DNA from 3 places in the Streptosporangium sp. NPDC003464 genome. Region 2 is predicted to be linked to each of the others. Evidence: predicted binding sites of a transcription regulator. Region 2 holds the regulator's gene; each other region holds the start of a gene.
The links. Region 2 encodes LexA, which represses DNA repair genes until DNA is damaged. Its sites were predicted from a motif close to TCGAACANNTGTTCGA; they were not measured.

Region 1: a site for LexA is predicted at 1,688-1,703, ahead of recA (recombinase RecA). Genes of this name have one in related genera too.
Region 3: a site for LexA is predicted at 1,173-1,188, ahead of ACWDS7_RS24120 (SAV_6107 family HEPN domain-containing protein). Genes of this name have one in related genera too.

What each region holds. Positions count from the first base shown of each region.
Region 1 is NZ_JBSFPS010000129.1:4,083-7,325, forward strand. Features, by position in the region: gene recX (recombination regulator RecX) at 1-470, opposite strand, end outside; gene recA (recombinase RecA) at 484-1,581, opposite strand; gene ACWDS7_RS26520 (hypothetical protein) at 1,829-2,131, shown strand; gene ACWDS7_RS26525 (DUF3046 domain-containing protein) at 2,338-2,532, opposite strand; gene ACWDS7_RS26530 (VOC family protein) at 2,613-3,101, opposite strand; gene ACWDS7_RS26535 (pyridoxal phosphate-dependent decarboxylase family protein) at 3,182-3,243, opposite strand, start outside.
Region 2 is NZ_JBSFPS010000121.1:2,002-5,244, forward strand. Features, by position in the region: gene ACWDS7_RS25440 (glycosyl hydrolase family 18 protein) at 1-112, opposite strand, end outside; gene ACWDS7_RS25445 (hypothetical protein) at 252-1,145, opposite strand; gene lexA (transcriptional repressor LexA) at 1,629-2,339, opposite strand; gene ACWDS7_RS25455 (hypothetical protein) at 2,399-2,635, shown strand; gene ACWDS7_RS25460 (LysM peptidoglycan-binding domain-containing protein) at 2,676-2,942, shown strand.
Region 3 is NZ_JBSFPS010000111.1:12,526-15,768, forward strand. Features, by position in the region: gene ACWDS7_RS24110 (YbaK/EbsC family protein) at 1-187, opposite strand, end outside; gene ACWDS7_RS24115 (L,D-transpeptidase family protein) at 343-1,113, shown strand; gene ACWDS7_RS24120 (SAV_6107 family HEPN domain-containing protein) at 1,436-1,882, shown strand; gene ACWDS7_RS24125 (PP2C family protein-serine/threonine phosphatase) at 2,022-3,164, opposite strand.

The DNA.
Region 1 (3,243 bases), on a different contig from region 2:
AGCGCCTCGGCGAGCTGGGCGCGGGTGCGCGGCGCCATGGTCAGCAGCCGCAGACAGATCGCCCGGGCCACGGCCTGCGGATCCGCGGCGGGCCCCTGGCTCGCCGGAGACCCCTCGACCGGCCCGTCCGGCAGGATCTCCCGGGAGGTGCCCCGGGAGCGTTTCCCACCACGCCGGGAGCCACGACCGCCCCGGCTCTCCCCTCCGGAGCGGCCCGCCGCGTCTTCCGCTGGGCCGCCTTCTGGAGCGGGGCCGTCGTATGGGGCTGGACCGTCGTATGGGGCGGGGCCGTTCTCCCAGTCGGGGCCGGACGCCTCCCATGCGCCCGGCTGCCCCCGGCGGGAGCGCCGCGACCGGCCGCCTGCCCGCCTGCCGGTCCCGGAGGAGCCGGCCTCCGGCACGTCCGGCCAGGCGCCCCAGTCTCGCGGCCCGGCCGCGCCGGCCGGACCGGAGTCAGGTCCCGTCGTCATCGATCAACCCGGCTCAGACGTCACCCGGCTTGGGAGTGGCCGCCTTGGAGCCACGGCCGGACGCGGCCGGGGCCGGGGCGGCAGCGGCGGGCGGCGGAGTGGCCGGGCTGTCGAGGCGCGGGCCGATGCCGAGCTTCTCCTTGATCTTCTTCTCGATCTCGTTGGCCATGTCGGGGTGGTTCTTCAGGAAGTTGCGGGCGTTCTCCTTGCCCTGCCCCAGCTGGTCGCCCTCGTAGGTGTACCAGGCGCCGGACTTGCGGACGAAGCCGTGCTCGACGCCCATGTCGATCAGGCCGCCCTCGCGGGAGATGCCGACGCCGTAGAGGATGTCGAAGTCGGCCACCCGGAAGGGCGGGGCCATCTTGTTCTTGACGACCTTCACCCGGGTGCGGTTGCCGACCGCCTCGGTGCCGTCCTTCAGCGTCTCGATGCGGCGGATGTCGAGCCGGACCGAGGCGTAGAACTTCAGCGCCTTTCCACCCGTCGTGGTCTCGGGCGAGCCGAACATGACGCCGATCTTCTCGCGGAGCTGGTTGATGAAGATCGCAGTGGTGCCCGTGTTGTTGAGCGCGCCGGCGACCTTGCGCAGCGCCTGGGACATCAGCCTGGCCTGGAGGCCGACGTGGCTGTCGCCCATCTCGCCCTCGATCTCGGCCTTGGGCACCAGGGCCGCGACCGAGTCGATGACCAGCAGGTCGACGGCGCCCGACCGGATCAGCATGTCGGCGATCTCCAGCGCCTGCTCACCGGTGTCGGGCTGGGAGACCAGCAGCGCGTCGGTGTCGACGCCCAGCTTCTTGGCGTATTCCGGGTCGAGGGCGTGCTCGGCGTCGATGAACGCCGCGATGCCGCCCGCCCGCTGGGCGTTGGCCACCGCGTGCAGGGCGACGGTGGTCTTACCGGAGGACTCCGGACCGTAGACCTCGATGATGCGGCCACGCGGGAATCCGCCGATGCCGAGCGCGACGTCGAGGGCGATGGAACTGGTCGGGATCACTTCGATGGGCGCGCGGGTCTCATCGCCGAGGCGCATGACAGAGCCCTTGCCGAACTGACGCTCGATCTGAGCGAGCGCGGTCTCGAGCGCCTTCTCGCGGTCGTTAGCCGCCATGGGAGCCCCCTGAAGGGTCGCGGGTTGAATCGGTTGCCAGAAAGCTACGGGGTGCCACCGACATTTTCTGGAGAGCACGCCACGGGTGGCGGCGTGTCCAATATAGCCGAACGATTGTTCGATCGTGGCTCAACGGCACCGGACGCTCCCGGGGGCGCCGCAGGTCACAGGAGAGGGCGACCCCATCCTTGAGGCGACATTTCCGGGCATTCGCTCGGACCTGTTGCCACCGGGCTGACCTGGGGTGATGCTGGAGGCAAACGACTCCGAGGTGCCCGACGTGACCGCTGCGTTCGCCCAGCAACGCCTGGCCCGCCTTGAGGCCCTGGCCGCCGAGCTGTCCGGCCGGGGGCTGGTGGGACGCATTGTCGGGGCCACCGCTCCCGTGCTCTGGGTGTGGCATCCGGGCAGCGGGAGACAGACGATCGTCTTCGCCAGCCCGGCCAGGGAGGGCTGGCTCTTCCTGTGGTCGCCGGACGGCCAGGAGAGCGCGGAGGCCCCCGGCCACGTGGCCGAGCTGGTGCGGAAGCTGCTGGACCGCGCCTCCTGACCGCACTCCCCGGAGAGAGCTCCGGCGCCTTTCCACCGGTCGCGGTCTCGGACCGCGGTCGCGGTCTCGGACCGGCCGGCGCAACCTTTCGACGCGACCAACCGGCGCAACCCTTCAGTACAGCCCTTCAGCACGACCAACCGGCGCAACCCTCCAGCACGACCGGCCGGCGCACACCCTTCGACACGACCGGCCGGCACAGCCCTTCAGCGGAGCCGTGCGGGGACGTCGGACACCCCGCACACGGCCCGCCAGACGTCCTTGGCGGCGATGCCGTCGGCCAGCGCCTGGTTCACCGTCCGGCCGCCGAGGTCGGCGATCACGTAGTCACGGGCCCACGACTCGGCGTAAGAGTCGCCGAAGTGTAGTTTCATCCGGTTCCAGAACTCCGACAGGCGCATCCTCCAAGTGTGGCCCCTCCCGGCCGCGTCCATGACCGCCGGTTCTTCCTCCGGGGCGCCGGCCCGTCCCGCCCGGGGCCTCAGATGACGCGGAAGCCGTACATCTCGCCGAGCGGGTCGGCGAGCAGCTCCAGGCGGGCTCCGTCGGGGTCCCTGAAGCAGATCGACGCGCCGCTCTCGATCCGGTGCGGCACGCCCTCCGCCTCCAGCTTGCCCCGCAGCCGCTCCCAGGTCGACGGGTCCACCGAGATGGCGATGTGGTGGAGCCCGCCGAGGACCTCCTTGTAGGGGCCGAGGTCCAGGCCCGGGAAGTCGAAGAAGGCCAGCAGGTTGCCGTTGCCGACGTCGAAGAAGAAGTGGCTCGACCCCCGGTGGTCGCGGTTTTCGAAGATCTCCGTGAGGGGGAACTCCAGGAGGTCCTGGTAGAACGCGATCGTCGCCTCGACGTCGGAGGAGATCAGCGCGAAGTGGTGCAGACCCCTCGCGCTGCTCGGTGGACGGTGCTCCCGCAGACGTTCCGCCTTGATCCGCTCACGCGCCGTCTCCACGGCCGGCTGGTCGATGCTCATCGCTGGCTCACCGCTCAATGCGTCGGATGCTCGTCTGGTCTCTATCTCCGTGACGGGACGCGGTGAACCTTCCCCAGCCGTCACGCCATGGTGGCGAGGATCTCCTCCACGATCTCCATGGACGTGCCGGGGTGCAGGAACG
Region 2 (3,243 bases):
TCGGTACGGTCACGGCGGCCGACGCGCCGGGCGCCGTGGCGACGGCCCCTCCCAGCGGGAGGAGGACCGCCCCCATCACGCCTAAGAGTTTCAGGACAAGTCGATTTCTCATGGGCGACCGCCTCTACGACCTGGAACCGGGGGGTTAATTAACAGGAAACTTTACTGTCAATTTGAGCTGAACGTAATCACGCGCCCCCGCGCCGTCAATGGTGCGAAATTTCGGGGGGCCCAACTGCTCGGGGAGAGGTTTACGGCCAGCGCCAGGCGATGCCCAGCACCCCGGCGGCCACATCGGAGGCGGCCATGTGGACGGTGTGATGGGCGGTAGGCACCAGGACGCCGGTCCGGAAAGGCGCCTCGTCCGGTCCGGACCGGACGTAGGAATGGCATTCGGCCGGCAGGGCCAGGGGATCGAACCGCACCTGGAGCAGGAAATGCGCGACCGGCTGCCGGAAACCGTGGCCGTGGTCGACACACGGCCGCGTCGGCCTGTCGACGCTCTCCCACTCGAAGACCCAGGTGTCACCGGCCCGGAGCACATGGTCGAAGAGCAGCTCGGCGACCATCACCGCCCGCCGCTGGTGCCGCAGGACGGTGCCGACCCTGCAGTTCTCCAGAGCGTGGATCTCACACCCTTCGAGATCGGTGCCGGGGTCGACGAACGACCTGACCACATACCGGTCCATGCCGTCGCGCCTGGCCCTGACCAGGGTGCGGGTCCACACCGACGTGCACATCCGCGCCGCGTCGATCAGCACCTTCTGCTGCTGGGTGATGACAACGGCGTCCTGGTCGCGTGAGCCCGGCAGTGCGTCCAGCAGTTCGCCGAGCGCCCCGGAACGCCCGTCCAGCCCCGGCCCGCGGTCGAGGAGGCGGGTGAGCGAGCCGCCGGGCAGGCGAAGGATCTCCTCCAGGGCCGTGACGACCAGCGTGGACTGCTCGCCGCCGGGGCGCCGGTGGCCCCGCTGCCAGTCGCTCAGGGTGGACAGCGCGACCGTCAGCCCGCGCTGGGCCAGGCGGGACCGGATGCGGTCGAGCGGCAGGCCGCTCTCCCGGATGCAGGCGCGCAGGGCCTGGTGGAACGGGCCCGAGTGGAGCAGGAGGCCGCGGTCGGCTGCCGGTTCGGGGAGGCGGCGAGGCATGAGGGCGCTCCTCGGCTGTCGAGGCGGGCGGCTGGGATCCCCCGCACCCCTCCCCCGCGAGGACGGCACGGGCCCGCCGCGCTCTGTGGGGAGCGAGCGTAGAACGTCTCGCGATCCCCGGAAAGGTCGCTACAGGTAGCAATTACCGAAATTTCATCGCCTGTGGCTTATTCCGAGCCGAAAACAGAATCAGCGCATGCCCGGCCCCCACAAACATGCCCGGCACCCCCCACAAAGGAGATCTGATCACCGGCGGAGGGATGGGGAGCCCGTCCCGGTCGGGGAGCCCCACCGGCCCGGGAGCCCGTCCCGGTCGGGGAGCCCGGAACGGCGGGAGCCCACATCGGCCCGGGAGCCCATACCGGGCGGAGAGCCCGGAACGGCTGGGACGGAGGTCTCGCCGTACGGCCTTGCGGGCGGCCCCGGGCGCATGACGAGGAGCGGGGTCCCGATCGGGGACCCCGCTCCTCGTGGTGTGCCGTCTCAGAGCTTGCGCAGAACCGCCACGACCTTGCCCAGGACGGTGGCCTCGTCACCGGGGATCGGGTCGTAGTTGGTGTTGTGCGGGACGAGCCAGACGTGGCCGTCCTTGCGCTTGAAGGTCTTGACCGTGGCCTCGCCGTCGATCATCGCGGCGACCACGTCGCCGTTGTCGGCGACGGGCTGCTGGCGGACGACCACCCAGTCGCCGTTGGCGATGGCCGCGTCGATCATCGAGTCGCCGGTCACCTGGAGCAGGAAGAGCGTGCCCTCGCCGACGAGCTGCTTGGGGAGGGCGAAGACGTCCTCGATGCTCTCCTCGGCGAGGATGGGGCCACCGGCGGCGATCCGGCCGACGAGCGGCACGTAGGCCGCGGTCGGGCGGCTGACCGGGGCCTCGTCGGTGCCGGAGTCGGGGTCCACCCACAGCACCGGCTCGCCGGGCAGGCGCACCTCCAGCGCGCGGGGGCGGTGCGGATCGCGGCGCAGGTAGCCCTTGCGCTGCAACGCCGTCAACTGGTGCGACACGCTGGAGGTGCTCGTGAGCTGCACCGCCTCGCCGATCTCCCGCATGGAGGGCGGGTAGCCGCGCTGCTGCACCGAGTCGCGGATCACCTCAAGGATCTTCCGCTGCCTGGGGGTGAGGCCGAGGGAGTCACGCCTGCGCACCGCCAGGTCGCTGACGGCCGAACCGTTCTCGTCGTGCCCGTTCATGCGGTCTCCTCGCCTCCCGGTCTGTATCTCTTACGTCGCACACAGCGACCGTACCCCCGTTGAAGATCGTATTCAAACAATTGTTCGAGTCGTTCTCGAAATCAGCGGTGGCGTGGTGTACAACATCGTACGGGAGTTCGATCGACATCGTGTTCGATTCGCCGATCTTTCTTCGACATGTGTTCGGCCAGGTCGAAGGGGTGGGGGGCCATCATGAAGACGACCACGGCGAAGAGGGGGCCCGGGCGCGCGCCCGTCCGGCGTCCCGGGCCCGCGGGGAACATCCGATATCCTGATCCGCCCCTGCGGCTCACCCGGCGGGGGAGGATCGTGGTGGTGGCGGCGCTCACGCTGGCCACCTTGGGGGCGCTCTGGGTCGGCGCGCGCATCGACGCCGCCTCGGCCTTCGAGCGGAGAGGTCACGAGGGGCTGCCGTGGGTCGTGGTGCACGGGGGCGACACGCTGTGGGAGATCGCCGACGCGGTGACGCGGGACGGGGATCCCGCCCCGACGGTCCGTCAGATCATGGACCTCAACGGCCTGTCCGACTCGGTGATCCGGCCCGGGGCCCGGCTCTACCTGCCTGACGGCTCCGCTCCCTGAGGGGCGTGGCCGGCGGGCCCGGCCCGCGTGTGAGGTGACGGGCCGGGGACGGCGCCGCGGACGCTCGTACGGGGGCGGCCGGGGTGGCCGGGGCCGGCGTGGAGACGGTCGGGTGCCTGGTGGAGGTGATCGGGGCCGCCGTGGGGGTAGCGGGGGGTCGCCGGAGGGTGACGGGGGCCGGTGGAGGGGTGACACGCCCGGCCCGTGCGGATGTGATGCGCTGATCAGCGACTTCGTCCGACAGGGCCGTTTCAACTTGCGTTCATGGTCCGACACTTCTACCGTTGACCACAACATCTAG
Region 3 (3,243 bases), on a different contig from region 2:
GCAGCGGGTCTCCGTCGGCGTCGAAGACCAGGCTGTTGGCGATGGCGCCGACCTCGCAGCCGAGCTGCGCGGCGGCGGTCACGGCGGTCGGGGTGGCCTCGGCGAACACGACGATCTCGCCGGTGACGCCGTGCTCCTCCAGGACCGCGGCGACCTTCTCGATGTTGGGATGCAACTTTTCTGGCACGCGGCCACTCTAAACAGATTGACCATTGATTGCCGCTTCATCACCTCTGGCTGAGACAGGCGGTTCATACGTTATGGTCCCTTGGTTCAGGCACCGGTGAGATGAGGGGATGATTTCAGGTGGGGGTTGAACGGCAGCTCGGAGTGGCTGCGCTTATGACGGCGGGGGCCGTGCTCGTCGCCTCGCTCGGCTCGGTCGGCGTCGCGAACGCCCAGCCCGTGACCCCGGCGGCCCCGGCCGTCGTGGCGCAGGCCGGCGCGCAGGCCGCGGCGCCCGAGTTCGTCGCGCCCGGCAAGACGCTCAAGATCGGCGCCAAGGGCAACGAGGTCAAGGTGCTCCAGGGCCGGTTGAAGGAGCTCGGCTACGCGCCCGGCAAGATCGACGGCCGGTACGGCGGGGCCACCCAGGCCGCGGTCTGGGCCTTCCAGAAGGTCAACGGCATCTCGCCGACCAGCACCGTGGCGAGCAGGACCTGGAACGCCCTGGAGGCGCCCAAGGCGCCGAAGGTGCTGGTGCCCGGCGGCAAGCCGACCCGGGTCGAGATGAACCTCGCCAAGCAGGTCATGGTCCTCTACGTCAACGGGCAGGTGAAGCTGATCAGCCACACCTCCTCCGGCAGCGGGATCCCCTACTGCGAGACGGCGAACTGGAACGGCAAGGTCCAGCGCTTCTGCGGCGATGCCCGCACGCCGACGGGTGACTACAAGACGACCTGGCGCAGGAGCGGCTGGCACAAGTCCTACCTCGGCCAGCTCTACAACCCGATCTTCTTCAACGGCGGCATCGCCTTCCACGGCGCGCTGTCGGTGCCGCTGGCCCCGGCCTCGCACGGCTGCGTCCGGCTCCCGATGAACGTGGCGGGGATGCTCCCCGGCCTGCTGGGCAAGAACGTGCCGGTGCACGTGCGCGGCAAGTTCGTCCGATAGCCGCAGGTCGAAGCCCCGGGAGATCCTGATCTCCCGGGGCTTTGCCGTCCCCGCAGGGATCGAACCTTTGTTCGTCGCTTTACTTGACACTACGAGTGATCGAATTTATGTTCGATGCAATGACGTGAAACTCGCGGATCACGTCCAGGGTGGTCGACCATGCCCACGCCGTCGTCGCGGACGGCCGGGCCCGGTCGGGACGGACGGGGAGAGGGGAAGCTCCTCGTCCGGCCGCCCGGGGAATTTGTCGGTGGGGTCTGCGAGTGTTGACACCACCGGTGATGACGCCGGGAGCCGCTTGCGACCTAGGAGGCTGAAGCACATGACCCCTCGGCCCAGCGATCCCGGCGGGCCCCGGCTGTCGACCACAGCGCGGGCGCACCTGGCCGATGCCCGTGACTGCCTGGAAGAGGCGGCCGCCGCACGGACCCCCGCCACCCGTTACGTCGCCGCCCACCTGGCGGCCCTCAGGGCGGCCGCCGCCGTCCTCGCCGCCCGGCCACGCCCCATGGACGGCCGCAGGCGCCGGCTGCGCAGCGCCTGGGAGCTGCTGCCCGAGGCCGAGCCCCGGCTCGCCGACTGGGCGCCCTACTTCGAGATCAGCGCGACCAAGCGGGCCGCCGCCGAGGCCGGGATGACCCGCATGGTCTCGGCGCGGGACGCCGAGGAGCTGATCTCCGAGGCGGAGCGGTTCGTCACCGCGGTGGAGAGCCTGCTCGGCGTGCCCACCCAGCCCGCACTCCCCGGCCGCGTCCCCCTCGCCGGCTAGCGCCCCGGCCCGCCGTCCGGCCGGCGTTCCCGCCTGCCGGCGTTCCCACGGGGGCGCACTGTCTGCGTACCCGCCCGTCGGCGCACCCGCCTCCGTCCGGCGGTCCTCCTCGGCGTCCGGCGCAGGCCGATCGGGCCGATCAGGCCGCCGAGGAGGCCGAGGAGGTCGCCTGGCGGGCCGCGCGGTGGCGCAGCAGGAGCATGGCGGCGTCGTCGCCCAGCGGGCGGCCCACATGGCGCAGCAGGTCGGCGCGGAGGGCGTCCAGGGCGAGCTGCGGGTCGGCGCCGTTCAACAGGTGCGCCCTGGCCGGGAGCGGATAGAACTGGCCCGCTCCGTTGCGCGCCTCGATGACCCCGTCGGTGTAGAAGAGGACCTGGTCCCCCGGCTCGAACGGGATCTGGTGCGGCACCGGCTCGCCGGCCTTCAGCGGGCCCATGCCCAGGGGGAGCGCCTCGTCCGGGGGATCGGCGAACCAGTGCCCGCCGCCGGAGCCGAGCACCATGGGCGGCGGATGACCGCAGTTGATCACAGTGATCGAGGCGCCGCCGGTGATCTCGGCGAGTATGGCGGTGACGAACTGCTCGCCGGACAGCTCCCGGGTCAGGGCGTTCTCCAGCCGGGCCACCAGGCCCTGGAGCTTCGCCTCGTCGTGGGCGGCCTCCCGGAAGGCGCCCAGCACCACCGCGGCGGTCTCCACGGCCTCCAGGCCCTTGCCCTGGACGTCTCCCACGATGATCCGCACCCCGTGCGGGGTGGTCACCACCTCGTACAGGTCACCGCCGATCCTGGCCTCGGCGGTGGCCGAGGTGTAGGAGACGGCCACGCCGATCTCCGGCCCGGCCCGGCGCGGCACCGGCCGCAGCAGCACCCGCTGGGCCGCCTCGGCCACCGAGCGGACGTCGGCGAGCTGCCGCTCGTGGCGGAGCCGTCCGGCGCTGGCCAGCACGCTGGCCATGGTGACGCCGAGGATGGCGCCCATGGTGATGTTGGTGCGGGAGGTCCAGAGGATGTCGTTGTAGAGGCCGAGCGCGACGCACAGGGCCAGGGCGATCACGCCGACCACCGTGGTCCGGGCCAGCCCGCAGGCCACGCTGGCGAAGGCCGGCCCCAGGGCCAGCAGGGGCAGGAGACCGGCCGTCGGGCCGGAGCCGAAGTCGATCAGGGCCACCACGGCCATGACGATGAAGGGGAGCAGCTTCAGGGTGTCCTGGGTCCTGCTGCCTCCGACGGAGGTCAGCAGCCTCAGGAACGCGCGGGTCTTGGTCGACCCCAGTGACGCCATGAGGGCGTCGCGGCGGCTTCTCGGGCGACGCTGAGAGTGATCATGCCGACCATCTCCCCCTGCCATGTCCACCACATCT